DNA from 3 places in the Priestia sp. D3YE.R1 genome. Region 3 is predicted to be linked to each of the others. Evidence: riboswitches for the same ligand, from Rfam matches in the RefSeq annotation. Region 3 holds a riboswitch; each other region holds the start of a gene.
The links. Region 3 has a riboswitch for cyclic di-AMP ahead of ACOZIR_RS04325 (dicarboxylate/amino acid:cation symporter). Riboswitches for the same ligand answer to the same signal wherever they lie in the genome.

Region 1: linked by a shared signal. The riboswitch ahead of ACOZIR_RS27665 (cation:dicarboxylate symporter family transporter) and the one ahead of ACOZIR_RS04325 (dicarboxylate/amino acid:cation symporter) in region 3 are both predicted to bind cyclic di-AMP.
Region 2: linked by a shared signal. The riboswitch ahead of ACOZIR_RS05015 (potassium channel family protein) and the one ahead of ACOZIR_RS04325 (dicarboxylate/amino acid:cation symporter) in region 3 are both predicted to bind cyclic di-AMP.

What each region holds. Positions count from the first base shown of each region.
Region 1 covers NZ_JBLTHW010000014.1:14,412-24,659, reverse strand. Annotated here, with positions in the region: gene ACOZIR_RS27700 (alpha-galactosidase) at 1-1,543, opposite strand, end outside; gene ACOZIR_RS27695 (hypothetical protein) at 1,563-2,108, opposite strand; gene ACOZIR_RS27690 (APC family permease) at 2,429-3,742, shown strand; gene ACOZIR_RS27685 (hypothetical protein) at 3,872-4,006, opposite strand; gene ACOZIR_RS27680 (EcsC family protein) at 4,149-4,934, opposite strand; gene ACOZIR_RS27675 (DedA family protein) at 4,959-5,564, opposite strand; gene ytvI (sporulation integral membrane protein YtvI) at 5,724-6,755, opposite strand; gene ACOZIR_RS27665 (cation:dicarboxylate symporter family transporter) at 6,968-8,227, opposite strand; cyclic di-AMP (ydaO/yuaA leader) riboswitch at 8,334-8,474, opposite strand; gene ACOZIR_RS27660 (undecaprenyl-diphosphate phosphatase) at 8,748-9,572, opposite strand; gene ACOZIR_RS27655 (hypothetical protein) at 10,030-10,248, shown strand, end outside.
Region 2 covers NZ_JBLTHW010000001.1:993,965-1,004,912, reverse strand. Annotated here, with positions in the region: gene ggt (gamma-glutamyltransferase) at 1-1,806, opposite strand, end outside; gene ACOZIR_RS05035 (tetratricopeptide repeat protein) at 2,216-2,713, opposite strand; gene ACOZIR_RS05030 (YjcZ family sporulation protein) at 2,887-2,973, shown strand; gene ACOZIR_RS05025 (YjcZ family sporulation protein) at 3,164-3,244, opposite strand; gene ACOZIR_RS05020 (TrkH family potassium uptake protein) at 3,571-4,890, opposite strand; gene ACOZIR_RS05015 (potassium channel family protein) at 4,894-5,553, opposite strand; cyclic di-AMP (ydaO/yuaA leader) riboswitch at 5,678-5,822, opposite strand; gene ACOZIR_RS05010 (carboxymuconolactone decarboxylase family protein) at 5,938-6,396, opposite strand; gene ACOZIR_RS05005 (Lrp/AsnC family transcriptional regulator) at 6,517-6,972, shown strand; gene ACOZIR_RS05000 (peptidyl-prolyl cis-trans isomerase) at 7,430-8,332, opposite strand; gene ACOZIR_RS04995 (S1C family serine protease) at 8,329-9,612, opposite strand; gene ACOZIR_RS04990 (response regulator transcription factor) at 9,835-10,506, shown strand; gene ACOZIR_RS04985 (sensor histidine kinase) at 10,503-10,948, shown strand, end outside.
Region 3 covers NZ_JBLTHW010000001.1:845,636-856,583, reverse strand. Annotated here, with positions in the region: gene ACOZIR_RS04370 (acyltransferase family protein) at 1-61, shown strand, start outside; gene dat (D-amino-acid transaminase) at 183-1,028, shown strand; gene ACOZIR_RS04360 (YokU family protein) at 1,064-1,342, opposite strand; gene ablA (lysine 2,3-aminomutase) at 1,357-2,769, opposite strand; gene ablB (putative beta-lysine N-acetyltransferase) at 2,837-3,685, opposite strand; gene ACOZIR_RS04345 (peptidase) at 3,712-4,977, opposite strand; gene ACOZIR_RS04340 (3-oxoacid CoA-transferase subunit B) at 4,991-5,653, opposite strand; gene ACOZIR_RS04335 (CoA transferase subunit A) at 5,638-6,339, opposite strand; gene ACOZIR_RS04330 (aspartate aminotransferase family protein) at 6,340-7,689, opposite strand; gene ACOZIR_RS04325 (dicarboxylate/amino acid:cation symporter) at 7,798-9,033, opposite strand; cyclic di-AMP (ydaO/yuaA leader) riboswitch at 9,214-9,368, opposite strand; gene ACOZIR_RS04320 (NAD(P)/FAD-dependent oxidoreductase) at 9,803-10,948, opposite strand, start outside.

The DNA of each region.
Region 1 (10,248 bases), on a different contig from region 3:
GTCGCTCATACAAATCATATACTCCTAAAATATAGCGATGTACTACTTCAAACTGGCGATTCGCAGGCAGCCCAACAGATCCAATCTCCGTTATATTTCGATTCATATCCCATTTTATATACGAGATAGGTGCTTCACTTAAAATAGCTTCCATTCGTTCATAAATATAATTCACTACTTCTTCTCGTGAAAAATCAAGCACATATTGATTTCTTCCATGAGACTGATGACGATCTGGCACATGAATTAGCCAGTCTGGATGCTTTTCATACAAATTGCTTTGCTTTGAAATCATTTCAGGTTCAAACCATAATCCAAAGTCCATACCTAATTCCGTTACTTTTTGAGCAAGTGATTTCATACCGCCCGGAAGCTTATTTTCATCTACAAACCAGTCTCCAAGAGAAGTTGTATCATCATTACGTTTACCAAACCAGCCGTCATCCAATACAAAAAGTTCAACGCCCAGCTTTTGTGCTTCTTTGGCAATATGTACAATTTTCTCTTCGTTAAAATCAAAATACGTCGCTTCCCAGTTATTAATTAAAACTGGTCGCTCTAAATCCCGCCATTTTCCTCTAGCGAGACGCTTGCGATAAAGCTCATGATACTCTTGGCTAAGGCCGTTTAGCCCATTATTTGAATAAGCCAGTACTAGTTCTGGTGATTGAAAAGTTTGTCCACTTTCTAGTCGCCACTGAAAATCAAAAGGATGAATGCCCATCGTTACTCTTGATACATTATAGTGATCTACTTCCACTTGTCCAAGAAAGTTTCCGCTGTATACGAGACTAAAACCATACGCTTCTCCAATGTGTTCAGTTGCAGCTGGATTCTTTAAAATTAAAAATGGGTTTTGCTGACTGCTGCTTGTACCTCTCGCACTAGAAATACTTTGAATACCCGGCTGAAGCATTCTTGTTTTCACGTGTCTCTCTCGAATCCAAGCACCGGAAAGCTGAACCATTTCATAATTTGATGTAGGCAAATCAATGCTGCCGCTCATGATACGCAAAATATCGACTGGTTCTTCTCCTCTATGTTCAAATCGTGCGTGACGCGTAATAATATTTCGGTCTTCGTAAACGGTGTACGTTAAAATAAGTGATGCATTGAGCAATTTATCAATCATTTCAACTTCTACACTCGTGGCTTCACCCTCTTCTTCTACGTATGTAGCAGGTAAGCCGTTTAATGGCTTCTTGCCTTTGTAAATTTTATGGTTATCGTATTCAAAATTTGTGATTCGGCTTCCGTTTTGCTGAAGAAGTTGATAGGCTGGCTCTCTGAAGTCTGTTGTCCCATAAGAAGAATACTCTTGTTTGATTGTTTCAAGAGAAAATGCTAGTTCTCCTTCATATACCGAAGCGCTAGCTCCTCTTGTTTCTACACGTAAAAAATGCTGAAAAGACGGACGGTGCTTAAGCTTTTTTCCATAGTATAAGTGACCAAGCTGCCCGTTTCTCAACACTGAAAAGATATAACTTACATCGCGGCCCTGCAGGTGAAACTCCTTGGTACGTTCATTAAATAATATTCCCACTCTATCTCTCTCCTCACCATCAAATATCTAACGAGACATTTCCTTTTTCATCTATTGCCGTTGCATGCTCAAAAGTAGCTGCTACATTAATCTCTTTGCTCTCATACCATTTGGCTAAATCTTGGAATAACTCTTCTGTTTCAATCATTCTTGTATCTACTCGCAGTTCAGTTTCGTAGCTATGAAGAGACCAAGTGCTTTCATTAAATAGGGTCATCTCCACATCTAGACACATTTCCTTCCAATTGGGGGCACACCGAATAGGGTGAAGTATGTCTGAACATGCAATAGTGTAGCGGTTAGAGCCATTCTTATTCATAAAACAATGAACAGAAGAGGTACTCACATCCCCCTGACTAGTTTGTATAGATTTATATAGTTGAATATCTAACAACGGAACGCTCCATTTTAACGCCATTTTTGGAAGAATTCTTTTTTTAATCGACTTGACCGTTAATTTAATAAAATAAACACCATCTTTTTTTGTTTCATCCAATACAACATGCACACCTGGTCCCTTGTTTATCTCCAAGTTTATATAGGGTGTAGCAATCACTTCTTTCATCTCCTTTATCATCATTATAAGTTTATACACCCACGAAAATGTAACCGCATTCAAAAGTTTGTTTTCGTATTTATTACAAGTAGATCACTCTAATCGAAGCTTTTTTACTTTCTTTCATTTTATGTAAAATACTTTCTAGACTCAATGGTAAAAATCAAAGTGAAAAAAAGCATTTTTTTGCTTTATCTAGCAATTAACTAAACGCTCTTTATCTCTTAGCGCGCAATTTTCTCTTCTTTTTCAAAAAAAGATGACAAATCTAACAATATAGTATAATAATAAATACTGCAGAATGATTATACAAAGAAAGGATGACAAATATGAATCATGGACCTTCTCTTCTTAAACAACTAAAATTATGGCATATCGTCATGATAGGATTAGGCTACATGGCACCCATGGCCGTTTTCGATACATTTGGCATTGTAACTGAATCCACAGATGGACATGTTTCAGGTGCTTATGCATTCACGTTGATTGCTATTTTATTCACAGCCATTAGTTATGGAAAAATGGTAAAAGCTTTTCCCGGAGCTGGTTCTTCTTATACATACGCACAGCAAGTAATGAATCCAAGCATTGGTTTTTTGGTAGGATGGACGGCTCTTCTTGATTATCTATTTCTACCGATGATTAATGCACTTTTGACAAATATTTACCTAAGCTCTCTGTTTCCAGGTGTTCCAAAGGCCGTATGGATTATCAGCTTTGTTGTCATCATGACCATAATGAATATTTTTAGCGTTCATTTAACCGTTTCTTTTGGTACGCTATTAGTTGCTTTTCAAATTTTAGTCGCTATCATCTTTATTATTTTAAGTGCTACAACTCAAGGCGAAGAGTTATCATTTAAACCGTTTATAAGTGAAGCGGCCTCTGTATCTCTGTTATTAAACGGGGCGGCCATTTTATGCTTTTCTTTTTTAGGCTTTGATGCCGTAACCACCATGGCGGAAGAAACAATTAAGCCTGAGAAAACCATTCCCAAAGGGATTCTCATTATTGCATGTACAGGAGGCGCGTTATTTATTACAGTTTCTTACTTTGCTCAGCTTCTTTTCCCTTCAGCCTCTTTGTTTCATGATTTAGAAGGTGCATCGGCTGAAATCGCTTATAAAATTGGCGGCCAGCTTTTTCAATCTATTTTTGTAGCAGCGGCCTTGACTTCAACTATTGCTTCTGGACTTGTCTCACATATGAGTGCATCAAGACTTCTCTACGCAATTGGGAAAGATGGTTATCTGCCGCGAGGAATTTTTGGCTATATTCACCCTAAAACAAAGACGCCTATTTGGAACGTAGTAATTATTGGTGGTCTCTCTTTAATTTCACTAGGTCTGTCTCTTGAAAAAGCTACCTCTTTAATTAATTTTGGCGCTTTAATTGCGTTCAGCTCAGTGAACATAGCAGTTTTTATCCATTATTTTATTCATCAAAACAAGCGTTCCTTCAGTGGATATATTTCATATGTACTTATGCCTCTACTCGGCAGTTTATTTTTGTTTTTTATGTGGCTTAACTTAGAAAAAACATCCTTATTTATCGGTATTGTTTGGAGTATAATCGGTATTATTTATTTGCTGATTGCTAGACGAAAAAATACCATTACCATTCCTACTTTTCATTTTGATTAAGGAAATAGACTTAGCACACCTCGACATATTTTCCCGGAAATAATGTCGAAAAAAAGTAATTGAGACATAAGCAAATCAATCCCATCTAAACACGAACAAAAGGGTAAACGATCTAGTATGAATCACTCGTTACACCGCTGTTGATTTCCGTGCAAGGCTTCGCTTTCCGCGGGCGGCCGTTGAGCCTCCTCGTCGCTTTCGCTCCTGCGGGGTCTCATCTGTTCCGCTTTTTCCGCAGGAGTCTTCGCCTTGCCCTCCAATCAACAGCTAGAAGCAACTAAACACTTGAAAGCTGCATTTACTATACCAATGAAAAAATCCGAACGAGTTTGATTCTCAACCAAGAATCAAACTCGTTCGGATCTTTCTTCAACTAAAATACTTTCGCACCAGTCTCTTTTTATTTTTAAGATTGTGAGACCTTTTCCAAAATGCGTCTTTTACGGTAAAGCATCATTCCAACTTCTCCTATGTCAGTAATCGCTTGTTTGTTAATATACGCCCCAAATACCATTCCTGCTATAGGAATCATTTGAAATAGCTTTTTCCATCCCAAGTTGTCTCTATAAGTTAGAAACACTTCTCTCCAACCTTGGAGCTGCTGCAAGCTCTGCGTTCGATTGCCGCTTGCTAATTCTTCTAAAATCGCACGCTTGCCTACAATATCAGAGGATGAAAACTGCATGCATTTGACCATAAAAATGCGTTCCTCTTGCTCAGTGGGATCGTAACCATAAGAAACAGCCACTTCTTGCAGTGTCTTAAGTGTAAGTCCCAATACAAAAGGAATATCAATCGCCAGTGTAAAAATTCCACCTACTCCTGTTGTAGCTCCTTGCAGCTGTGCATTCTTTTTTCGGACTTCAATAAAATACTCCGCCAATTCATCCATTTCCTGCAGAGATAAATGCTGAATATCCTCTATTGAAAGCTGATTATTTTCTTGTAACTGGGCTGATGCTTTCTCTAGCGTGGCAGATGTATTAGCTAAATACTGACCTCCATTATCAACATACTTAGCAATTTCATCTAATAATTTTTCTATTTTTTGATGAATGAACTTTGGGGTTACTTTATCTAAAGCTGAAAAAGGCAAGCGAGCCAGCCGCTCCCAGAAAAAAAGTCCTTTTTGTTCTTTCTCCCACTTTTCAATTTTTCGTAATTCTATTCTCAAATGTTCATGCTCTGACATATCCTCACTCTTTTCCTCGATTTATCAGCTCTGTCCTACTTGTTTATTCCGCACATATTTAATGATAAAAAACAATGCAATTAAAACAACCAGTCCGATTCCAATAGGCTGCATATATTGAGACACAATCGGCCCCACCTCTTTCCACTTAGGTCCTAACTTATATCCTAAATATACGTAAATAGCCGTTACTGGAAGCATCGCAACAAATGTGTAAATAGAAAACAGCCAGACATTCATTTTTGCCATCCCGCACGGAAAAGAGATAGCTGTGCGCACTCCTGGAATAAACCGTCCAAAAAAAGCGACCCCGCTGCCGTACTTATTAAAAAAGCGATCGGCAGCGTCAATTTCTTTTTCTTTCACCAAAAAGTATTTTCCATATTTTAAAACCAGCGGTCGTCCACCGTAACGTCCCAGTGCATAAAGAGTCAACGGTCCACAAACACCGCCTACTGTACCTGCAAGGATAGCCAGATACAAGTTCATATCACCTTGATACACCCCATACCCTACTAAAGGTAAAACTAGCTCTGCCGGGACAAACTCAAACGTTAATGCTAAAATTACGCCAAAATAAGAGAGCTGTTTTAGCGCTTCAATTAAAGAAAGTAAAACCGACTCTAACAAAAATTCTCCTCCTCATGTCATTAAATCTAAGACTGCAAAACTATAATTCAGCCGATTGATAGATAAAAACCAACGCGACATAGTTTTTTCCTTTCCCTCTTTACGTATGACGTACTACAAAAGTTTCAATAAAAAAAGCGCTAGTTTTATCCAGCGCTTTTATAGTTTAAAGTTAATTTGAATAATACCTACTTTGCGAAGAGCATCGTATAAAATAACTAAAGCCGGTCCTAAAAATAATCCGACAAAACCTAAAAGTTTAAATCCAATGTACAAACTAACTAGTGCAGCCAAAGGTGAAATACCCATATTTGTAGAAAATACTTTTGGTTCTACTACACGTCTTACTACCGTAATGACTCCAAATAGAATAAATAAGCCGATTGCAAGTGAATCATGTCCTTGAGTAAGAGCAAAAATCCCCCACGGGACGAGTACAGAGCCTGTCCCAAGGATTGGTAAGATATCGACAATTACAATTAATAAACTAAGAAGCGCGGTATACGGAACATCTAGTAGCCAAAGCCCTACATAAGCCATTATAAAAGTCATGACACTTAAGATAATTTGTGCCTTGATAAAACCAACCCCCGCTTGGATAAGCTGAGTGATGACAACTTGTAGCTTATATTTCGTTTCTTCTGTTAAGAATGACTTAATTTTATTTTTAATAGCAGGCAGCTCAAGGCTGATAAATACAAGCGCTACTAAATAAATAAGAAACTCTAATAGAAACCCAGGAACAGTAGCGGCAAAGCTAATGATGATTTCTACAGTACTTTTTAGTAGAGAATCTAATGAATTCACGGTTTTTTCAAGTGTGCGCTCGATAGAAGAAATCACTTCTGTAGGAAGAGCGTTTGAATAGTACTTCCACTTAATAATAGTTGGATAAATTGCGGTTTCATAGATTTCTTTTACAAATGAAGGTGCTATTTTTGAAAGAGCAACCACTTGCGTAACGATTGTCCGAACAATAAAAAATCCAATAAGTATGAGCGAAACAACATATAAAATGAAGGTCATAAGCACTGCATAGACTCTCTTCATTTTAAAAGATTGATGCAATTTTTGAACAATACCCTCAAGTGCTAATGCTGTTAATAAAGCAAACACAATCGGTAAACTGTAAGGGATTAACAAACATACGATTACTACCGAGGCGATGACCCATATTCGCTTTTTCCACATACTCTACTATCCCCCTACTAGCTAAGCTATCTCTACATTTACTGATAAAGAAAGGAACCAGTGACTGCTTTATGTAAAAATAAAATTTGGATATTTTTATACCTGATGTTACATATTATAGGGTCAATTCCCATAATAATAAAGGAATTATTATGAAAAAAGCTACTTATTCTAATTTTTTGAATAGAATAAGTAGCTTTTAAGTTTATAAATTAGCCGGCCCTCATGATCTCTGTACCTTTTTTAGGGTCAAATTTACCTTCAGATTTAGACATTACGATTGCTGCTAGTGTGTTTCCTACTAAGTTAACAACCGTACGTGCCATATCCATGATTCTGTCTACTCCCGCAATGAAGGCTAATCCTTCTGCCGGAACGCCGATTGTTCCAAGAGTAGCTAGTAATACAACAAATGATGTTCCTGGCACTGCAGCCATTCCTTTAGATGTAACCATCAATACTAGAATGAGCGTCAGCTGCTGAACGATCGTTAAATCAATACCATACACTTGCGCTAAGAATAACGCTGCAATAGCTTGATAAAGAACAGAACCATCTAGGTTAAACGTATAACCAATTGGTACAACGAACGATACGATAGCTTTTGGACAGCCCATCTTTTCAAGCTTTTCCATAATACGTGGAAGAACTGTCTCAGAACTAGATGTACTGTATGCTAACAACAGTTCATCTTTCATATAGCGGAATAAGTGGAAAATGTTAATCCCTGCCCATTTCGCGATTCCTCCTAATACAACAAGTAGGAAGAAAATTAACGCTAAGTAAACTAAGATAACAAGCTTTCCTAATGAAAGGAGTGACTCTAAGCCGAATTTTGAAACTGTTACACCAATTAAAGCAAATACACCAATTGGAGCCACTTTCATTACAAGGTTTACCACGTGAAACATTGCGTGAGAAACGCCGTCGAAGAATTGTACAACTGGCTTTCCTCTTTCCCCAATTGCCGCTACTCCAAGTGCAAATAACACTGTAAAGAAGATAATTGCTAGCATGTCTCCTTCAACAATTGACTGGAAGAAGTTTGTCGGAACAATGTGTAAGAACGTTTCAGCCACTGACTTTCCTTCTTGCTGTTCGGATGTTTCAACGTATTGTGAAATATCACTCTTCTGTGCTGAATGAATGTCTACACCTTGCCCAGGATGAAAAATATTAGCAATCAATACACCGATTACAATTGCAAAAGTTGTAATAATTTCAAAATAGAGAATGGTTTTAACGCCAAGCTTTCCGACCTGTTTACCGCTCCCTGCTCCTGCAACTCCAACGACTAAGCTTGAGATAACAATTGGAATAACAATCATCTTAATTAATCTTAAAAATAGGTCTCCTAGCGGCTGTAGGTATGTTACTACACGCGGATCGTTAAACCAAATTACCCCTACAAGAACACCGAGGATTAAACCGGTAAAAATCTGCGTAGCCAAACCAAAACGAATTTTTTTCATAGATGTACCTCCCCAAAGATGTATGACATTTGTATATACTTTTCTGAAAAAACAAAAAAAGACTATTCTTAAGAAAGAACAGCCTTTTACTTACGCTATTTTGGGCTCTTTCTCTCAATGAAGCAAACGGGGTTAACTGTCGGATTCGGAATTGAGAGTTTCCTACCTTTTTGTAAGGATTCACCCCAAGGCAGCTTTACTGCCGATAATGATTCCCCCGCTCTATACGATTAAGCTTATTATTCAGTTTTTATAAAATTAAAACGATCTATACGTTGTCATACGTTTTTTACAGTCAATAAAACTAAACAGAAGTCTTACTTTTACTTAACTTTATACTGCACAAATATTAATTTACTATTTTTCGACACGTTTTGTCAATACCCATGTTTATAAAACGCTTACAAAAGGCGATAATATATATTTATGCAAAAAAGCTATTGCAATGTTGCAATAGCTTTTTCTTGCTCTTTGAGTCTTAATTAGAAGCTTAAGGGACTAAAGAACACGCGTGTTTATTTTATAAAAATACAAAATATAGAATAGCTGCTAAAACAATTCGATATAGTGCAAATGGTACTAATTTGATACGATTAATTAATTTCAGGAAAAAGCGAATAGATATAAGCGCAAAAATAAAGGCGCTGATAAAACCAGCAATAAAAAACGGTAGTGCATCTGATGTGAAATACTGCCAGTTTTTAACCAATGAAAGTCCACTTGCTCCTGCCATGATTGGCACTGCCATAATAAATGTAAAATCTGCGGCTGCCTTATGGCTCATTCCAAGAAGAACCCCTCCTGAAATTGTTGAGCCTGAACGAGAAAACCCTGGCCAAAGAGCAATACATTGAAACAGTCCTATACCCAGTGCTTGTCCATAAGACATTTGGTCCACCGTCTCTACACGCGGACGTTTAGGTCCAAACAAATCTGCTAGAATCATTAATACAGCTCCGACCACTAAGCCAATTAGCACCGTATTTAAAGAAAACAAATGTTCATCAATGTAATCATCAAACAAAAGTCCTAACACTCCTGCGGGTAACAGACCAACAATTACCTGCATTAAATTCAAGCGATTTGTCGGTCCAATTGGAGCAGCTGGTTTTTTTCCCAATCCTAATAAATTAATAAAACGATCTTTAAAAATAACAACTACTGCTAAGATCGACCCTAGCTGAATAACAATTTTAAATGTATTAGCTACTGGAGATGAAAATAATTCTTTTGAATTTAACCACAGGTCATCCACAATAATCATATGCCCAGTTGACGAAACAGGAGCAAACTCTGTTAAACCTTCTACAATCCCTAAAATGATTGCTACAATAATTTCCCACATAAAGCTATGTACCTTGCCTTTCTTTCAAATTAATAAGCTTATCGCTTCGTTTTACATGCTCAACTATTTTCCTATTTTGACACTTGCTTTTTTATCATAATTGTTAAAACTATGAAATACAATGTGTATTTGCAAAAAGATAAGAATCTTTAATAATTTGTAATAAAAAGCTTACATCCTATACCCAAAAAACAAGATATCAGCTTTTATTTGTTTTAAAAAGCAGTCACTATGTTCGGTATAAATTCCGGTACCTTAGCTAAAAATGAATCATCTAGACTATTTTTCTTTGGTGTGAAAAAATGACTAAATCATTATGTTTTTTCCATCCCCTTTGCTGTCATCTATCATTTTAATCAACTAGTGCTGACTTATACGACATATCCCCTAAGTAATTTGAAACTTTTTTCTCTCTTTTCTCGTATATAGTAGTATCTTTTTTAGGAGGCTTTTTACTATGAATGGAAATGTACGTACAATGAAATGGGTCACTGCTGGGTACGAAGCCTTGCTGGGAATTCCTTTAATCGGTGCGGGGATTGTTATGGGCTTTAGCTATACTCCTCTTTTTATTGGATTTATTCTTCATGCTATCACGCTCATTTTAGCTAATAGACGAGGGTTATCTGCTTATGGAAACATACTAGGGATTGTTACCTCACTGGTTGCTTGGGTT
Region 2 (10,948 bases), 150 kb from region 3:
GGCACGGTTGACTTCAACCGTAAACTCTCCTTTTTTCTCTTCTTTAATTGGTTTTGGCTGTTTGGATACATATTTAATTGCGTCTACTCCTAATACCGTGCCTTGGCGCGTATTATCAGCGCCTCCGTACATTTTCCCCGTTTCATAGTCATAGATAACCGCTTGAACGTTTCCAATATGCTCAGGCTTTTCTTCAAACGCATGTCCTTTAGCCATCATTTCAAGAATTGTATCTTGGCTAAAACCAGGCTCCCATCTTACGGTTGGATAGCCGCTTGAATAAATACGAGGTGTTAAAATCGCTTTTTGAATCGGCATCTTATGGTCAATAACATTCATAATCGTTTCTGCTACAGACGCAATAATGGTTGGGCCTCCCGGTGAGCCAATTGCCATGAACGGCTTTCCGTCTTTTAACAGCATCGTTGGAGACATGCTGCTTCGAGGACGTTTTTTAGGCTCAACCTGGTTCACGCCTCCCGGAGTGGCATCAAAATCCGTCATTTCATTGTTGAGCATAAATCCGTAGTCAGGAACCATAATTCCTGAACCAAAAACTTGTTCAATGGTAGTCGTGTAAGAAACCATATTTCCCCATTTGTCTACAACAGAGAAATGAGTCGTTTGGCCGATTGGATTTTCTTCCTTTACTGTTGCTTTATTTGGATTTTCTTTTCCTTCATATTTCCAAGGGTCTCCTTCTTTGACATTAGGCGTTGCTTTGTTTGGATTAATTAATTTACGACGTTCTTTAATATAATCTTCATCTAACAGTCCTTTTTTCGGCACTTCGTAAAAGTCTTCATCTGCCATATACGCCGCGCGGTCCGCGAAAGCTAAGTGCATCGCTTCCGTTAAATGCTGCAAATACTGAGGCGTATTGGAACCCATTTTTTCTACATCATAACCTTCCATTAGCTTTAAAATCTGCTGCACGGTTAATCCGCCGGAGCTAGGAGGAGCCGCACTAACCACATCGTAGCCTCGGTAAGTTGTTTTGACCGGCTCACGTTCTTTTACAACGTAATTTTTCAAATCATCCATGGTCATGCTTCCATCGCGTTTTTGAACTTCTTTAACAAGCGCTTTTCCAATTTCTCCTTTATAAAGAGCGTCTGATCCTTCTTTTTGAATAAGCTTTAATGTTTTAGCAAGATCCGGCTGAACAAGCTTATCTCCTTCTTTTAACGGCTTGCCATTCGGCACGAATACATTACCGGCCGTTTGGTATCTTTCAAGCTTGTCCGCATTTTCATCAATGTACTGAGCCATCGACCAATTTACTTTGATTCCTTGTTCTGCTTGAGTAATAGCTGGTTTAATAACATCTGATAAGTCCATTGTTCCATAATCTTTAAGGGCTGTTTCTACTCCTTTTAGCGTACCAGGAACTCCAACTGCTTTTCCTGTTATGTGACGCTTACTGAAAGGGATGACTTTTCCTTTTGAATCTAAAAACAGCTTAGGCGTGACATCAGCTGGTGCCATTTCACGGCTGTCTAACATCGTAATTTTATCTTTCTTTTTTTCATAAATCATCATAAAGCCGCCGCCGCCTATACCTGACATCATCGGTTCCACAACGTTTAGAGATAATTGAATGGCAGCTGCCGCATCTACAGCGTTTCCGCCTTCAGCTAAAACTTTCCTCCCCGCTTCAGCAGCCAGCGGGTGAGATGCCGCTACAATTCCTTGTGTAGCACCCCGTTTCATTGAATGGTCGACACCCGGAACTTCAGCAGCAGCTGGTGTGACAACTAAACATAGACTAAATAACGCAATAGCCAACATCTTCATAACCTTCATCTGGGTCTCCTCCTTCAAATACATTATTTCACATCGCCTGAGACGATGGATTCCCCAAAGAATAAATTGGTTTATTATGATATTTTTTACATATGTGTATAAATAAAAAGCAAAGTAAATCATACCTTTGCTTTTTTAGTTAATCGCATGTTTAACTTTTCTCTCTATTCATTTACAATTATCTATATTTTCTAACAATTTATCCATAGGCTGATAGTTTCTTACTATTTTTGGAATTATGTAGACTGAACGCTCTAATAATGTAGAAAATCTAGCAGTTAAGAAGTCGTTGGACTTACATGCACTTCTTAAAATTTCTATAAATATTCTTATTGTTATATAAAAAGCAATTCTTTATGAAAATCAGCATATGTTTTCTGAAAACCAAAAATAAAACAGGACTTTTGATTCACCGTCCTGTTTGCAGCATGTTTTCGACTTTTTTAATATCCGCGTGAGTAGGATTGATTTTCCGGGCATAAGCGATTTGTTCTTTCGCTTTTTCCATTTCTTTTAATTGAATATAGGTTTTGGCGAGTTCGAGCGGCAGCATAACCCCTTCAAAACCAAGATCTTTTGCCTGCTGCAAGTAAAACAGCGATTTTTCGTAATTACCTCCAAACATAAGCGGAGTTTCCCGGTATTTTATTCCTCGAACGAAGTGCGCCAAGCTTGAAGATGGATTTAATGTTAATGCCTGATGAAGAGCTCTGTCCATTTCTAAGTTCAATACCATTTTTTCAAAAATAATGGATTCTTCGATTTGCTTTGCTAAACAAACCGCTAAGTAACAGTACAAATCAGACGCTTGAGGTTTTTTCTTCATTTCTTGTTGAATTTCGCGTTTGATCTCTTTCCACTTTCCCTCTTCTAGCTGATTCATGACGTATTGTGCATGTATTCCCACCTGTTTGTCCTCCTTTTCCTCTTTATCATAAAGGATTTCTGCACAAATGAAAAAAGTAAGTGTTCTTCATTCTTCACAAAAAACGTTACCCTTAAAAAATAGGCAAATTTCTCAATCACTTAACCCAATTAGTACATAGGATATAGAGACTTTTATTAAAGGAGGTTACACATATGGGCGCAAAAGGCGGTTTTGGTTTTTCATTTATCGTTGTTTTATTTATTCTATTAGTAATCGTAGGGTGTTCTTGCTACTACTAATTTCTAGAGAGGATGAACATCATTCGTCCTCTCCTATTTCAAAAAAAAACCATGCTTTCGCATGGCTACATACCGATTAGATGAATGAGTAGAGGAACTCATTGTTCGGCAATATTGAAGAAATTTTTGGTTTTTACTTCCGCCTAGTATGCCCTTTTTGACGGGGGCTATGCGCAAATAAAGTTAACGTTTAAAAGCGAAAGCAAGACGCACCTACAATAACAAGTAAAACAAATAACACAACGATTAACGCAAAATTTTGTTTTCCCACGTACCATCCCTCACTTCCTGTTATCTGCTTTTAGTGTATGCAACAGCTTGGCAAAATGTTTAGGACAGGGGTGCGGATTTTTTCAACGTGAAAAATCTTCAAATTTCGCCAAAAAAGTGAATCATATTTTTGATTCTTTCGTTATATATAGTAAGAGATTTTTTTACTATAAAAAAGGGGGACCTTTAATGCGCCGACATTCCAAATTGCCCATTGTTCTTGTCTTTGCCTTCTTTTTATTCATCGCAACTGTTTTGTGCGTAACCTCTTATATGTCTTGAACGTATAAATAATATAAAAAAATCGCCTCATCGAAGGCGATTTTTCTATCCTAGCATTATATCTTCGTTTGGATAACGAACGGCTTCACGCTTTTGCTTAGATAATGAAAACGCAAGCGTTAATGGACCCACTTTTCCTAAAAACATGATAAAGATAATAATCACGCGTCCAAAGTACGAAAGTTCAGGAGTCGCTCCCATCGATAAACCTACTGTTCCAAACGCAGAAACAACTTCAAACATAATTTTTACAAACGGCAGGTTTTCCGAAATATTCAACAGGAAGATGGCTCCAAACACAAATATAATTGAAATCATCGTAATGGCTAGGGCCTTAAACACATGAAGAGGAAGAAGACGTCTCTTTAGCAGCACAATATCTTCCCTGCTTCGTAAAAATGCCCATACAGAAAAGACAATCACCACAAACGTCGTGAGTTTGATACCGCCTCCTGTTGACGCACTTCCTGCACCAATGAACATTAACAAAACCATTAAAAAGACCGTTGCGTCATGCAGGTGAGCTAAATCAATCGTATTAAAGCCAGCGGTTCTTGTTGTTACCGCTTGAAAATAAGAAGCCCATACTTTGTCTCCTAATGATAAATTTCCGAGCGTATGCGAATTGCCGTACTCTAAGAAAAAAATAAAAAGCATGGCAATCACGTTAATGGCGAACGTGCTGATAATCATAATTTTTGAATGCAGCGTTAGTTTTTTATACGATTTTTTCACCCACATATCAGCAAGGACGGTAAAGCCTAACCCACCAATAATGAACAAAAAAGAAATCGTTATGTTAATAATAGGATCTCCTACATACTGAACTAAGTTATCAGACAGTAGTCCAAACCCTGCGTTATTAAAAGCCGAAATCGAATGAAACAAGCTAAAGAACAGCCCCTTAGACCATCCGAATTCCGGAACCCAGCGTATCGCTAAAAAAATAAGTGCAGCAAACTCAATTAAAAATGAAAAGATGAATAACCTTTTAACTAGCAGCACAACTCCACCGACGCTCGTCTGATTTAATGCCTGCTGAACGAGCATACGCTCTTTAAATCCAATTTTTTTACCTAGCATCATAAAAATCAGCACGGCAAATGACATAATGCCAAGACCGCCTATTTGAATTAACAGCATAATAATCGTTTGACCGATGACGGTAAAACGCGTGCCTGTATCTACGACGGCTAAACCGGTTACTGTCATAGCGGAAGTAGACGTAAAAAGGGCGTCTACCCACCGAATTGGCTCGGTGGCAGAAAAAGGCATCATCAATAGAAGAGCACCGATAATAATTCCTCCGCCAAAAATGGAGACAAGCAGCTGCGGAGGGGTGAGTTTAATGATTTGTTTTTTCATAAGTTAAACTCCTTCTTCTTCAAAACGGTTCAAATCGCGATTATGTCCGATGACAATAAGCATATCTCCTTGTTCAATTATTTCATGCGCGGTAGGCGAAATCACCATTTCCCCGTCTTTTCGCTGAAAGCCGATAATATTGCAGCCGTACTTGGCACGGATATTTAAATCAAACAGCGTTTTATTATGAAGTTTCTTAGAGGCGACAATTTCGACAATACTATAATCCTTTGACAGTTCAATGTAATCAATGATTTTTTCTGACACCACGTGATGAGCAATCCGCTTAGCAATGTCGCGCTCAGGGTGAATGACTTTGTCCGCTCCTATTTTCTCCAGCACTTTTTGATGATACATATTCACCGCTTTTACCCATACTTGCTTAACGCCCATATCTTTTAAAAGCATTGTTGCCAGCACGCTTGCTTCGATATCATCCCCAAACGAAATAAGAGCATGATCAACATTGCGGATACCTAGCCCTTTTAAGCTAGCTTCATCAATTGCGTTCGCCTGCACAACATATGTAGCTGAGTTGCTATATTTCTTTACTACCTCCTGATTGCGGTCAATAGCGAGCACATCCACATCCAGATTAGCAAACTCTTCAACCAAACTTCCTCCAAAACGACCTAATCCCAATACAGCAAACTGTTTTTTCATAATGTATTTATTCCTTTCTTCAACTGCTGTGTGTTCTCTTAGCTTATACTTTTTCTAAAAAATTACATCTTTTTCTTAAAAAAAGCGCAAAAAAACACAGGAAGGCTCCTGTGTTTTTTCACACTCTTCCCCCTCAAAACGCTTGCGAAGTTAGCTGTCGGGTTCGGGTTTTAAGAGTAACCCTACCTTTTTAAGGATTCACCCCAGAGCACAATATGTGCGTAAATAATGGGTCCTCCGCTCCGTAATGGATTAAGCGATTTTTATTCAAATGTCTATGTTCTATTTTTTAGAATAATTGATTCGATTCATGATACGTTTCACTTCACGAAAGCTATCTTACTCCTGTGGATTTTGTCTGTCAAGATATTTTTAAGGAAGACATTACTTGCGCTGCAAACTGCAAAAATCATATAAATCTAAACTGACAATCAGTTTATGAAATTGATCAAACAAATTAATAACAGCCAAAAGCTCTAACAGCTGCGTATCACTGTAAAATTTCTTTAATTGATTCATATCAGCATCCGTCAAATCCCTTGGACGCACCCGGTATACATCAATAAATCGAAACAGCAGTCGATCTTTTTCTTCAATTTCTTCTTCTCTTAATACTTTTTGATTAAGCGTCTCATCACCTACATATGACATGCTCATACACGTCTCACAGCCATTCACACCTGCTAGATAAAGCCTGATTTTTTCCTTTGTCTCTCTTTTTACTATATCGCTGTTCCAAAGCTTGTCGTATAGCTCATCATACAACCTTTTTACATGCGGAATTAAATTTAGTGCTTTTTCAAAATTTGTTCCCTCTTCGTTTGTTAACAAAACTCTTGCCATTTTTTACTCACTCCTTTTTAATTATTATAGTAAGAAAAATAGAAATTTTAGATAACATATAAAACATATTATCTTCTGTTACTAATCAAATGAAACGTTAATAAGAAAGAAGGTTTCCAATTGAAAATTGATGAAATTGATTTATCGATTTTGCAGGCGCTGCAGCAAAACAGCCGTCTTTCCTTAAGAGAGCTAGGAAAACAAATTAACCTGTCTCCTCCTTCAGTGGCAGAGCGAGTAAGACAGCTAGAGAGCTTTGGTGTTATAAAAGGATATACAATCGATATTGATTATGAAAAGCTGCAGTTGCCCGTGTCTTGTTTTATTGAAGTAACCATGAAAAACGGAGAGCACGAGCGTTTTAAACGATTTATTTCTCAGTATCCGTATGCTTTATTCTGTGAACGCATCGCCGGGCAAGCCTGCTTTATTACAAAGCTTCAGCTTCCTCACCTGCACGTACTCGAACAATTTATTAATGAAATTACACCTTATGCCAAAACGATTTCACACATCGCCCTTTCCCATGTAGAGATGTCTTCTGCATTATTGAGTCATTTAAAAGATGAAAAGTGATTGAAACGTAATGAAAGCAGTCTACTCTAAAAGCAAACAATAGGATAAATATGCTCGTATGAATCACTTTTGACACCGCTGTTGATTTCCGTACCAGGCTTCGCTTTCCGCTTTTCCCGCAGGAGTCTTCACCTTGCCCTCCAATCAACAGCTAGAAGCAACTAAATAGATGAAACATACGTTCACCATACTAACGAAAAAATCCGAACGATTCATCGTTCGGATTTTCTTTCTACTAAACTACTTTTGTCCCAGCCTCTTTTATTCGTCCAACAGCATAAAAAATAACCCTCCAAAGCTGGAGGGTATAAATTTTCCGAATAATGAAAGTTTTACAACTTCATTTTATCAGGTGCCGACATTTCTGTCTACTTAAAAATGTAAAAGAGCTCTCTATTAATAGAAAGCTCTTTTACCTGCTTGTTTTTTGAAAACAATCAATCTATATAAAAGGGAACTACCTAAGGTTGAAAGTCACGTGAAACCTTGGCAGTTCATCCTGGATATACCGGTTGATATGATTCAAAACAAGTTCTTTCATCATTTCTTCTTTGACTTCTGATTCCGTTTTTTTATCTTTTTGTTTTAAAATAAGAATATAATAGACTTTACCCATTTTAATAGGCTCACTACTCTCTCCGATGTGCTGTTTTTTTAAAACATCTATAAAAGAGGGAGATAGACTTGAAAGCTTTAGATTATCATCATTCTCTATTGTGCTGATTGTCTGAACATCAGCATATTTTTTTTGAACGTCTTGAACCGATGTTACCTTTTTCAGTTCAGCCGCAACGACATCGGCATCATGTAAAGTCGGGAAAGCCAGCCGCGTAAAAGATACGCGTGTTAGATCGTTTTCAATACGTTTATAGTAAGCAGTTAGTTCATCAGACGTAATTTGTTTACGGAAATATTCTTCTAATTTAAATTGATTCGTTAGCTGGCTGGTTACATCACTAGAACGAATATTTAACACTTCATAACCTTGTTTTCTTGTATCCAGGTCATATGAGCGTTTAATTTGCTTCCACATATCCTCGACTTGTTTTTGTACTTTATCACTCGTCTTTGGATGCGAAATTAAGATTTTTTGCATAACAAGCTGCCGCAATAACTCTTTGCGGTAGCTTGTATCATTTAGCGGGGCATCTGGATTTAAGAACCCTTCAACGGCTAAAAAACGGTTGAATTCTGCTCCTGTCACCTTGCCTCCCTCATACGCTGCCACTCCTTTGGCAGAAGATAGCTGACTAATTTCTACAGAAGGAAACATCGTGTTTGAATGCTTCTCTCCGCATCCTGCCAAAAATCCGAACGCTGTTAATACTGCTAGCAGCAGCTTTAACGGTGTTGAACTCATCCATTGTTATCCTGCTGTGCTGAAAGCTTCAGAGAAATGGTTTGTTTTTTTCCATTTCGGTACACGTCTAATTTTACAGTGTCTCCTACTTTGCGTTTTGTATATAGATATTGACGTAAATCACTGGATGTTTTGACTTCATTTCCATCGATGGCAACAATCACGTCTTTTGATTGTAAACCTGCATCAGAAGCAGAAGAGAACGGTTCAACCGTCGTTACGACAACTCCTTCAGACGTATCGCTTGTTAGGCCTAGCTGATCTTGTTTTGTTGCAGCTGAAAGCTGACCTACATCTTGAAGACCTACCCCCATATACGGACGCGTTATTTTTCCGTTTTTCATCAGCTGTTCAATCGTCGGCTGCACTTCATCACTTGGAAGAGCAAAGCCAATGCCTTCTACATTGTCTTCTGAAATTTTCATACTGTTGATACCAACTACTTCACCGGAAGAATTGATCAAGGCACCGCCGCTGTTTCCTGGATTAATCGCCGCATCCGTTTGAATTGCGTCTACGTTCCAATTCTCTGAAATAGGGACAGAGCGTTTTGCTGCGCTCACGATACCTTGTGTGACCGTACGAGAAAATTGTTCACCAAGAGGGTTACCGATTGCAAGAACCGTTTCACCCGCCACTAAATCTGATGATTTTCCGAACTTCGCCACTTGTTCAACATTTTTATCGGACATTTCAAGCACCGCTAAATCCGTTAGCGCATCAGCTCCGACAATTTTAGCTTTTTCTTTTTGCCCATTTGAAAGTGACACTTCTACTTCGCTTGCGCCGTCAATAACGTGGTTATTGGTCACAACGTATGCTTTTCCATTTTCTTTTTTGAAAATAACACCGGAACCCGTTCCTGCTTCTTGCGTTTGAGTATCTCCAGAAAATGGATTTGTTTGCTGCTGGATATTGTTCACGCCTACAACAGCGGCTGATACTTTATTTACAACTGAAACAAGATCTGACTGATTCACGGTTGTGCTTACTGTTCGAGGCGTTGTGCTCGTTGTTGTTGCGGTCTGAGTCTGCGTTGTTTGATTCGTTTGATTCGCTGTTTGCGTATCCGCTGAATCCATTAACCCTAGCTGCGGAGCGCCGTATAGCACAATTCCTCCCCCTAGTACTGCTCCGGCGATGGAAGATGCGATCACTGGAAATAAGCGTCTTTTTGGAGGCTGTGACGACGATGAAGGCTGATACTGATCATAGCGCTGCTGGCGATTTTCATATTCTTCTTTTCGTTCTTCCTCTCTTTCATAATCACGTGGATCCATGAAAAACACTCCTTTTAACGTAGCAAATTTTATGTTATCTATACTATAAAATAAAAGTTTGGGATAAGTATCAAAACAATATGTGAAATTGTGAAAAATTTCTTTATAACAGCAAACACGTAGTATAATAGCGGGTACATAGACCTTTAAAGAAACGCCCATAGATGGCGTAATGTGCTTCATTTACCTTAATTTTCATATATTCAGAGGAAGGTGTCAAATTTGAGCTTTACACTATATTTAGTAGAGGATGAACAAAATTTAAACGAAGTTTTAACCCTTTACCTTCAAAAAGAAGGCTGGGACGTTCGCTCATTTTTTAACGGCACGGACGCAAAAGAAATGATTGCAGCTCCTCCGCATCTGTGGATTTTAGATATTATGCTGCCTGACATTGACGGGTATCAGCTTATTCGCGAAATCAAGCAGCAAACGCCACAGGTGCCTGTTATTTTCATTTCAGCACGCGATGCCGATATTGACCGAGTTCTTGGACTTGAAATGGGCAGCGACGACTATTTATCAAAACCTTTTTTGCCGCGTGAACTAGTTATTCGAGCAAACAAACTGCTAAACCTCGTATATGGTTCCAATCAAAAGAAAACCGATACCATTACGCTGACTCCTTATGAAATCGATTTACATACGCGTACAGTCAGTGAAAATGGAAAACCGATTGATTTGACGTCTAAAGAATTTGATTTTCTTGTCACTATCTCAAAAGACCTTGGACAGGCTTTTTCACGGGAGCAGCTGCTGAATCTCATTTGGGGAGAAGATTATTTCGGCACAGACCGAGTGGTGGATGATTTAGTAAGGCGCGTACGTAAAAAAATGCCGCAAGCACGAATTGAAACAATTTACGGATACGGATACCGGATGATGAAAGCATGAAAAACAAGTCTCTTGCATTTCAAATTTGGCTCGTCATCTCCGGTATTTTACTGCTTATTTCAATTTTGCTCGCTATTTTATTCCCAACGACGCTCAGGCAGTTCTTCACGAATGAAATTTATACCACTATCGAAAATGAACAGCATATTTTAAAAGAATACGGCCTGCCAAGCCGCTCAGGTGAATACTACTTTAGCAATGAAGACAGTGAACCAACACTTGGCAATCGAACCGTGGATCATATTTTATTGCCTGAACACGCGGATATCTCTTATTTTTCATCACGGGTGTTGCCTCAAGACTTTTTGAGAAAAGCACAGGAAGATGCAATCAGTCAGCGAAAAATTGTCGCTCGCTATGAAAAAGATCTCGGCAACCGGACGCTTTTTTACGTGATTCGAAAAGTAAGCGTAAACGGACAGCCTGCTTTTTTGCTTTCATT
Region 3 (10,948 bases):
TGTTACACCTAAAAAAGCCATTCAGAAATTTTCATTAGCATTCAAACGTACGTTTTCATAAAAGTCATACTCCTAAAGGAGTATGACTTTTTTCATTTTCTTTAGAGAAACCAAGTAAATAATTTCATTTTGCTGAATTTTATGTTAACGTTTTAATATCTAAAGGAAGGGAGTTTTTCAAGATGGAATTAGCATATTATGCTGGAGAGTTTAGAGATATTAATGAGGCTGTTATTCCAATTGATGAACGCGGTCACCAGTTTGGAGACGGTGTTTATGAATTTATTCGTGTATACAAAGGAGTTCCGTTTTCGATTGAACGTCACTTAGACCGCTTAGAAAGAAGTGCAAAGGCAATTTTTATCGAACTTCCTGTTTCAAGACAAGAGCTAAAAGACATCATTCATCAAGCAATGGAAAAATCAACGTTAAAAGACGCTGATATTTATATTCAAGTTACGCGCGGGATTGCTCCTCGAAATCATTTATTTCCCGATGTACCTGCACAATTAGCGCTCACAATACGCCATCCTCGCCAAACACCTGAAGAAGCCTATGAAAAAGGCATTTCCACGCTTCTTTTGGAAGATGAACGATGGGCTAATTGCTATATCAAATCATTGAACCTACTTCCTAACCTTCTGGCCAAACAAGCTGCGGCTTCTAAAGAATGCAAAGAAGCTATTTTAGTAAAAGACGGATACATAACCGAAGGGTCGAGCAGCAATGTATTTGCCATAAAAGACAACGTCTTGTTCACGACTCCTGCCACAAGAAAAATTCTATCCGGTATTACGCGCGCTAACGTACTGGAATGTGCGCAGGAACAAGCCATTCAAATCCGAGAACAAAATATGACTCCTTCCTTTTTAAAAGACGCGGATGAAGTTTTTATTACGAGCACGTCTGTTGGTCTTTTGCCCGTTTCGAAAATAGACGAAGTCGAACTTCCAACTGTTCGTCCTGTTACAGTGGCTTTAAAACACGCCTACAGCCTGCGTACTGCTGGAACAAAGGCTTATCAATAAACAAATCCGCCCCTTACAAAATAAGGGGCGGATTTTTAGAATTTAAAGTAGTTGCGCTTTAATAATCTTGGCACTTTTAATAGCTCATCATACCGAATGGATTCATCAAGTTTTTTTGTATCGACCAGAAGCAGCTGTGTTTCCACTTCTTCTATGATCTCTTCTTCTTGATATGACATCCCGCAATTTGAACAGCTGATACATGGCATATGAGTAATCTCGATACTTCTTGTTCCGTCTGGCAATTCCCAGTATGCGGTATTGGTTGTTTCTACCGCTTTTTCTTCTTCGCACCATGCGCATTGAACAGTCATATTACAGGACCTCCTTAAGATGATGGAGCATCGTCGCTTTTACCGTCTTTTTTTAATTGAGCTTTAAACTTTTTATCCTTTAATTCATCTCTTTTTTCACGTTTATCTTTTAGACTTTCGTGAGCACTGTCACTTTCATACGTTTTACGTCTTTTTACCCTTCCTAACCCTTCCGGTACAAGATTGAATTGAGCATCATTCATAAGGCCCGATATGCCGATGGAAGAATCTTTAGCATCCGATGCTGGATAAACAGCTCGAAAATAATCATCTGCACGCCCAGGCACATAGCTTTCTGGCTCTGGATACGTCGTAATCACGCCTTCAAAATTTCGCAGAACAACTTTACTTGCGCTTTGACTAATAATATAGTTTGGCTGAACCGCAATCTTTCCTCCACCGCCTGGAGCATCAATAACAAACGTTGGAACGGCATATCCAGACGTATGACCTCGCAGCCCTTCCATAATTTCAAGCCCTTTGGAAACAGGTGCGCGGAAATGCCCAATCCCTTCTGATAAATCACATTGATAAATATAGTAAGGTCGAACGCGTATTTTCACTAAATCGTGCATAAGCTTTTTCATGATAGCTACGCTGTCATTAATCCCAGCTAAAATAACCGCTTGGTTGCCAACTGGAACGCCTGCATCGACAAGCATTTCACATGCTTTTTTTGTCTCTTCCGTAATTTCAATAGATGTATTAAAGTGAGTATTTAACCACACTGGATGATATTTTCTTAAAATGGCACATAAATTTTCTGTTATTCGCTGCGGAAACACAACGGGTGCTCTTGTGCCAATTCGAATAATTTCCACATGGGGAATAGCTCTTAAATTCTTCAAAATATATTCTAAAATGTTGTCATTAATCAGCAAGCCATCACCGCCTGAAATGAGTACATCTCGTACTTCAGGTGTTTTGGCGATATAAGCAATCGCAGCATCTAACTGCTTTTTTGGAACGCCCATTCCAATTTGTCCTGAAAACCTTCTTCGAGTACAGTATCTGCAGTACATAGAGCATTGATTGGTCACCAAGAACAAAACGCGATCAGGATAGCGATGAGTCAATCCTGGCACTGGAGAATCTTCGTCTTCATCTAGGGGATCTTCTAGATCGTATTTTGTTTTATGAAGTTCTTTGCCAACCGGAACAGACTGCATACGGACGGGGCAGCGAGGATCATCTGGATTCATTAAAGATGCATAGTAAGGCGTAATATTGAGCGGAATTGTTTTGGTTGAAATGCGTACTCCTTCTTCTTCTTCAGGAGTTAAGTTAATGACTTTTTTTAAATCCTCTAGCGTTCGAATAGTGTTTGTTAATTGCCAAATCCAATCATTCCATTTTTCTTCAGGAACATCTTTCCATAACTCAATATCTTTCCAATGTCGGGACGGCTTATATAAATCATATAACATACAATCGCTCCTTTATGAAGATTTACTATTGTTATATGTTACAGCCCATAAATTGGTTAATTATTTCTCACCCTTTACTTTTTGACAGATCCTTCACCCATACGTTCATATCTTCTAACGATTTATAAATGTAACAATTATTCGTTAACCGTCCCGTATAGATATACCCAAGCTGATGAAAAGCGGCATTCATCCCAAATGAAAGCGCTCTCGCTATTGTGTATGCACAAAAAATATGCTGCTGTTTTAGCTCCGCTTCTAGTGCGCTTAATAAATGCTTCATAAATCCATACTTTCGGTAAGCAGGGAGAGTCGCACAATCCGTTAGTTCAGCATTGTGATAGACATAGTCAATTTCAGCAGAAGCAGCGCTAACGATATCGTTCTTGTCAACGATGATATAAAACAAACTATCTTCTTGAAGCAAACTAGAGAGATACTCTTCTTCGTAGAGGGGAGTAGGATACACTGTGAAGATTTGACGGTAGAGCTGAGAAAGTTGTTTAGCGTCAGATGAAATGGCTCGGCGCATAATCAGTTGATTTGATAAAGGAGAATAATCAGATGTCGGCAAATTCAAAACATCTTGAAGCAGCTCTGTTTCTTTTAACGTCTCCCCGCTGTCTCGGCGGGATTGAGACGTATAGTAGCATAAAAGATACGCGTCGCTTCCGTTAAAATAGTAGGGAACAGTTGCTTCTAAAGAAAATCCCAAGCTCATCCAGTCCAACAGATGTTCAGCACGTGCTTTTATAATCCACTTTTCGTATGTTGCCTTATCCATTTCTTTATATATATAGCTGTAAATATCGTTCACATTCCCCCGGTAATCATCTATTCTCAGACGCTTGTTACATTCATCTAAAAAAAGAGTCATAGCAAAGGTTGGTTGACAAATATTTTCTTGTTTCGCCATTTGTTTGTATCCTCTCCCTTTTTAGCTTATTCCGCAATACTGCACCAGTCTGCTACGGTGAGAGCAATAATTTCTGCTGCGTCAAGCATCGTTTGAATACAAATATACTCATTCGGAAAGTGGGCTACTTCTGTTACTCCTGGTCCAAACACAACTGTTGGAATGTCTCCAACTTGTGACAATATCCCGCCGTCCGTTCCCCAAGGAGATGCTTCAATGATCGGCTGTTTCTGTTTCACTTGATAAAAAGAGGATGAAAGAGAGGTCATAAGCGGATGCTCTAATTCAATTTCACCGGGAAGCCAGTGGGCCCCAAACCATTCCAAGTCGACAGGATGCTCAGCAAACCACTCATCACACTGAGGCAAAAGTTCAAGCCACGATTTCATTTCCGCTCTAACATTTTTCATTTTTTCATGCGGAGCAACTCCTATCCTGCCTTCTAATACTACTTGATCAGCAACTGAAGAAGGCCACGTTCCTCCTTGTATATTTCCGATATTAATTGGCACGGGAATAGGAATTTTATTATAGAGCGGATCTGTAATTCGGCTGTTTCTCTCTTTTTCAAGACCCTCAATATGTTTAAGCACAACAGCTGCTTTTTCAATGGCGCTCACCCCTTCATACCGAGTCCCTCCATGTGCTGCTACTCCATGTACGGTCACGCGAAACCACATCGAGCCTTGCTGTTTAGGGAAGATCTTCATGTTGGTTGGTTCTGGAATAATGGCACCATCTGCTTTATACCCTCTAAGCACGCAGGAAAGTGTTCCTGCCCCTCCGCTTTCCTCTTCTACTACGCTTTGAAAAATAACATCTCCTTTTAATGAAATATCTAGCTCTTTTAATGCTTGAATCGCTAAAAGTAACGAGACATTCCCTCCTTTCATATCCGTTGCACCGCGCCCATATAGGTTTCCATCTTTTACAACGGCCGTATAAGGATCTTCCTTCCACTGTGAAAGATCGCCGGGAGGCACGACATCAATATGTCCATTTAAAATGATGGATTTCCCTCCACCTTTTCCTTTTAACACGCCTACCACATTCGGGCTATCTCGGAAACTAGAACGGTTGGAGGCAAAAGCTTCATGGGTACGAAGTGTTTTTTCGTCCGGTTCCCATATATCAATATCTAACTGCAGCTGTCGAAGGCGTTCAATGACAATTGCCTGCGCATGCTTTTCAGAACCCTGTATGCTTGCTTCTTCTACGAAACGCTTAAGTAAACGCACTGCACTTTGACGATGCTCTGTCATCCAGTTATGAATAGATTGCTGTATGTTCATGTAATGGTCCTCCTTATGGTATCGTAATCAAGTGATCACTCAGGCGAACGGTCGCTTCTGTTGAACTCAAAATATCCTCTACGGTATAAGGAGACATTAACTCGGTTAGAAGAAGCGCATCTTTTTCTACTTTAAAAACCGCCCGATCCGTAATAACTATTCCCACGCAGCCTGAAGCAGTAAGAGGTAAAGAGCACGTCTTAACCAATTTTGGTTCTCCTGTCTTGCTCGTATGATTCATTAGCACAATGACTTTTTTCGCTTTTTGAGCTAATTCCATCGCTCCCCCCATCCCAGGAACCCGCTTACCTGGCACAATCCAATTAGCTAAATCCCCTTTTTCACTCACTTCTAACGCACCAAGAATGGTCATATCGACGTATCCTTTTCGAATCATCGCGAAGGCTGTAGCACTATCACAGTATGAAGCCCCTTGAACAGTAGTTGTTGGATAGCCTGCTGCATTGCAGACATTCTCATCTTCTTCACCTAAAGGAGGCGAAGATCCTAACCCTAAAATTCCGTTTTCAGCATGAAACATCACATGAACAGCGCTTGGTACATAATTAGGAATAAGCGAAGGAATGCCAATCCCTAAGTTAACAATCATGCCGTTTTTGATTTCAGCCGCAGCACGTCTTGCAATACGATGACGAATATCTATTCCCAAACCCATTTCCAATTCACTCCTTTTGAAGGCACAATATAATCCACAAATACACCTGACGTCATCACGTTCTCTGGGTCAATGTCGCCAAGAGGAACAATTTCATCCACTTCAGCAATAGTTATACGACCTGCCATAGCCATTAAGGGATTAGTGTTTCGAGCGCTTTTATCATAAAGCAAATTGCCGAATGGATCGGCTTTTTTTGCATATACAAAAGCCACATCGGCTGTGAGCGGTTTTTCAACTAAAAATGTCTTGCCGTCTATTTCTACTTTTTCTTTTCCAAATTGAATAATGTCATTTTCTATTCCTACATCAATCAGTACTCCTCCAAGCCCAACTCCTCCCGCTCGAATCCGCTCAGCAAGCGTTCCTTGAGGAGAAAACTCAACTTTCAGCTTTTCTTCTGTCATCAGCGTTCCAGCCACTGGGTTCGATCCAATGTGAGAAGCGACCAGCTTTTGAATTCTTCCTTGGCTTACTAATTTTCCCGCACCAATATGAGGAAAGCCTGAATCATTACATATTAGTGTAAAATTTGATTTTCCGCTTTCAATAAGACCGTCAATGAGAGAAGGCGGACTGCCTACTCCTCCAAACCCTCCTATCATCAGGGTAGCAGCATGATCCACGTATTCAATCGCTTGTTCCACAGTTGTAATCTTTTGAAATGAGTTTTCAACCTTTGTCACTTATTTCACCTCATTTCCCTGTTTTTCATTTTGTACTTCATATAATGTTTTCGAAAGCAGCTCGACCGCTTCATCAATTTGACGATCAGTAATTGTAAATGGCGGCGAAATAATAATACCGTCTCCTTCGACTCCGTCTGTTCCTGCTTGCGAAGGATAAAGGAGAAGACCATTTTTCTGGGCCTTACTTATTACGCGCGCCGTCATATTTTCGGAGGATGAAAAAGGCTCCTTCGTTTTTGGATTTTGCACAAGCTCAAGACCAATTAGTAAGCCTTTACCTCGTATATCACCAATGATAGGGTAAAGAAGTTGAAGCTCCTTTAATTTTGTTACTAGATAGTCTCCTTTTAGCGCTACTTCTTGAACAAGATTATTCTTTTCAATATAGGTTAAGACAGCTAGCCCTACAGCCGATGACAGCGGGTTAGCGCTTAGCGTATGGCCGCTCATAATTAATTTAGATCCGTTCATGATAGGTTCAATTGTCTTGCTGCTAGCCAACGTAACGGCTATTGGCGTATATCCTGCTCCCACTCCTTTTCCAAGAGTCATAATGTCTGGTTTAGCTCCCCAGTGCTCATACGCAAACATCACGCCTGTACGCCCAACGCCAGTCATGACTTCATCGGCTATCCATAATACATCATATTTGTCACAAATTTCTCTTATTGCTTCATAATAACCGGGAGGAGGCGTAAGGGCTGCTCCGGCTGCTCCTACAATGGGCTCTGTAATAAAAGCAGCAATATGTTCTGGACCTGTTCGTTTGATAACTGTTTCCAATTCGTGAGCACAAGCAAGATTACAGGATGGATAGGTTTGATGAAACGGACATCGATAGCAATAAGGAGGTGAAACCGAAGGATAATCTTCAAGCAAAGACGAGAAGCGTTTTCGCCTTCCAACGTGCCCTGACATAGACAGAGCTCCTATTGTAATACCGTGATAGCTCATCCAGCGTGACAAAACCTTTGTTTTGGTTGGCTTTCCTTGCTCTTGAAAATGCTGAATAGCCGTTTTCATAGCCGTTTCAGTCGCTTCTGTCCCGCTGTTAACAAAAAAGCTCCACTGGAAATGATTGCTGCTTAATTCACATAGTTTTTTAGCTAGGGCTTCTGTCGGATCACTTGTAAACTGCGACCGATATACAAATGCAACTTTCTGTGCCTGATCGGTCATCGCATCAATAATTTCTTTTACGCCGTGTCCGATACTTGCTGTAACTGCCCCCGAAGAAGCATCTATGTACCTTTTTCCATCTTGGTCGTACAAATAAATTCCTTTTCCATATGAAATAACTGGGTAGTCATCGTCGAGCAGCGGCTTTATCACATGGGTCTTATTCATTTCCGCACTCTCCTTTCAAACACACACTCTTATTAAACTGTATGCTGAAAAGAAGAGTTTCTTGCCAATAAAAAAAGCCCTAGCATATAGCTAGAGCTTTTACATTCATTAAGCCGATTGCGTTACAGATTTATCGATACGCTTTGCTTCTGACTCAGCCACAATAACGGCACACGCAGCGTCTCCCGTAATATTTACAGATGTACGAAGCATATCAAGCAAGCGATCAATCCCGATAATCAATCCGATACCTGCTACAGGCAGGCCAACCGAACTCAATACCATCGCTAGCATAATGAGACCAACTCCCGGCACACCTGCTGTACCAATACTAGCAAGCACCGCTGTTAATACAACCGTCACAAGAGCACCCAGCGACAGGTCAACGCCGTATACTTGCGCAATAAAAATAGTCGCGACACCTTGCATAATTGCCGTTCCATCCATGTTAATGGTAGCACCTAACGGCTGAACAAAACTGCTGATGGACTCCGGGACACGAAGATTTTTTTGAGCCACATTCATTGAAATCGGAAGCGTTGCATTACTGCTTGATGTACTGAATCCAACTGTCATCGCAGGAGCAAAACCTTTAAAAAATTCAATAGGGTTACGTCTGGCCATAAGAGCGACTGACCCCCCATATGTTACAATCGAATGGATGAATAGTGCGAGCACGACTACAATCATGTAAAGCCCCATCGCTTTAATTGCCTGCCAGCCTTGACTTCCAACCGCTGTTGCAAGAAGCCCAAATGTTCCGTAAGGAGCAAACTTCATCACTAGATTTACAAGGTACATCATCAATTCATTGCCTTGCTCGAGTAAATTGTAAAGCCCTTTGGTTTTACTTCCAAGCATCGTAATACCAAAACCGATAAAGATAGAGAAAACGATAAGTTGAAGCATATTTCCTTCAGCCATCGCTTGGATTGGATTGACTGGAATCATATTTAAGAATGTCTCTCCAACCGGCGGTGCTTTTTCAGCTTCAAAAGAAGCGTTTTTTGTATCAAAAGATCCAAACGTTCCTGGTTTAATAACAAACGCTAATAATAAACCAATTACAATAGCAACGGTTGTTGTCACTAGGAAGTACGAAATTGTTTTTGCCCCGATTCTTCCCAGTTTTTTAGGATCTCCTAAACCTGCTACGCCTAACGTGATAGAGAAAAACACAATTGGTACAACAAGCATTTTAATTAAGCTTAAGAAAATTTGCCCAAGCGGCGTAAACAAGTACTTGTCCAGAGGAACAAAAGCACTTGGAGCAAAAGCATTAATCAACACTCCTACAACAGCACCAGCAATTAGCGCGATAATGATCTTTGTCGATAGCTTCATAGATTTACCTCCCATAAATAAATTATATTAGAATGATTCTAACTACTATACTTATTTTACCATGCATTGAGAACGATAACACTCTAAATATACAATATATTAAAAATTTTCAGATTAATAGTTTAGGAATATTTTCGGCTATACAAAAAACCATGAGAATATCATGGTTTCATAGACCTGTTATTCCCTCACTGAATGCTTACGGAGTTAGCTGTCGGATTCGGGTACGTGAGTTACCCTACTTGATTCATTCAAGATTCACCCCAAGTACATTACGCACAAATATGGGTCCCCCGTTCTCTTATAAAACAAAAGAGATTAAGCAAATAATTTTCTTTAATATTTTTGCATGATAATAATTGTTACTTTAATTAAAATTCATTTTATGTATTCCTGTCAAGTTTTTATTCAAAAATAATGCAGAATTTTATCATAAAAAGTTGAGAAATGTTATATTTTTAACTATTTACATCGTGTTTTAATAAACTAAAAACACTTATTTAACAAGACTTACAATCTAATGGATAAAAAATTAATTCAAAAAATAGTTTGTAAAGTGAACTTTCTTCTTATCAACATATATTCATAAATTTGCATAATTATTCTAACGTCCGCGTGCTTTACTGCTTTCATAAATATTTTACTCATCAAAAAACATCTCTTTCCAACTGTTGATTTTATTCTTATTATACTGCTTGATATAAACTTACTAAATTTCCCCTCTCGTTATTTAACACATATAAAAAAAGAGGCCGTGACGGCCTCTTTTTTATACAGTAACAGGTTCAGAACTTGCTTTGCGATTCTTTAATTTTTCAACAATGTCACGCGCTACCCACACACCGCACGCACTTGCCTGCGCGAGTCCTCGCGTAATACCAGCTCCGTCTCCTCCCACGTATAAACCGGAAATTTCAGTTTCAAACTTATCGTTTAACTTCGGACGGGCGGAGTAAAATTTCGCTTCCACACCGTAAAACAGCGTATGTTCAGATGCTAATCCAGGCGTTACATGATCCAGTGCTTCTGTCATTTCAATTAAGCTTTTCATTGTATTGTATGGAAGCACTAAGCCCAAATCACCAGGGACAGCTTCTTTTAACGTTGGTTCTAAAAAGCCTTCTTTAATTCGATTCGCTGTTGAACGACGCCCCTTTAAAATATCTCCATACTTTTGAACAACTAAGCCCCCGTTTGACAGCATATTAGCTAATCTTGATACTTCGTGCGCATATTCGTTCGGCTGATCAAATGGATCCGAAAATTTATGTGAAACAAGCAGCGCAAAGTTCGTGTTTTGACTTCCAAGCTTCGGATCTTTGTATGCGTGTCCATTTGCTAACATAATCCCTGAATGATTCTCTACTACCACATGTCCTGAAGGATTGCTGCAGAACGTTCTCACTCTTGTACCTACAGACGTATTGTAAATGAATTTTCCTTCGTACAGGTTTTTGTTAATTTCCTCCATAACAACGTTAGATGTTTCTACTCGAACACCGATGTCTACTTGATTGTTAATCATTTTTAAACGGCGTTTTTTTAGTAAGTCGCTCATCCACTTCGAGCCGTCTCGACCTGGTGAAACCACAACTTTATCAGCCGTAATTCTGTCACCATTCTTCAATTCGATACCGCGCACGATATGCTGACCATCTTCTTTTTCTGTTATTAAATCTGCTACTTCCGTTTTATACTGCATATCAATTTTTTCTTTTAAGTATTCATAAATGCTTTTTAAAATTTCTAAATTTTGCTCCGTTCCTAAATGACGCACCTGAGCACGCAATAGCTTTAATCCTGCTGCGTATCCGCGTTTTTCAATTTCACGAACTTTATCAGTTAACGGATCCGTAATCGTATCGGTTGCTCCGTGTTTTAAATTAATTTCATCCACATATTTAATTAAATCTAC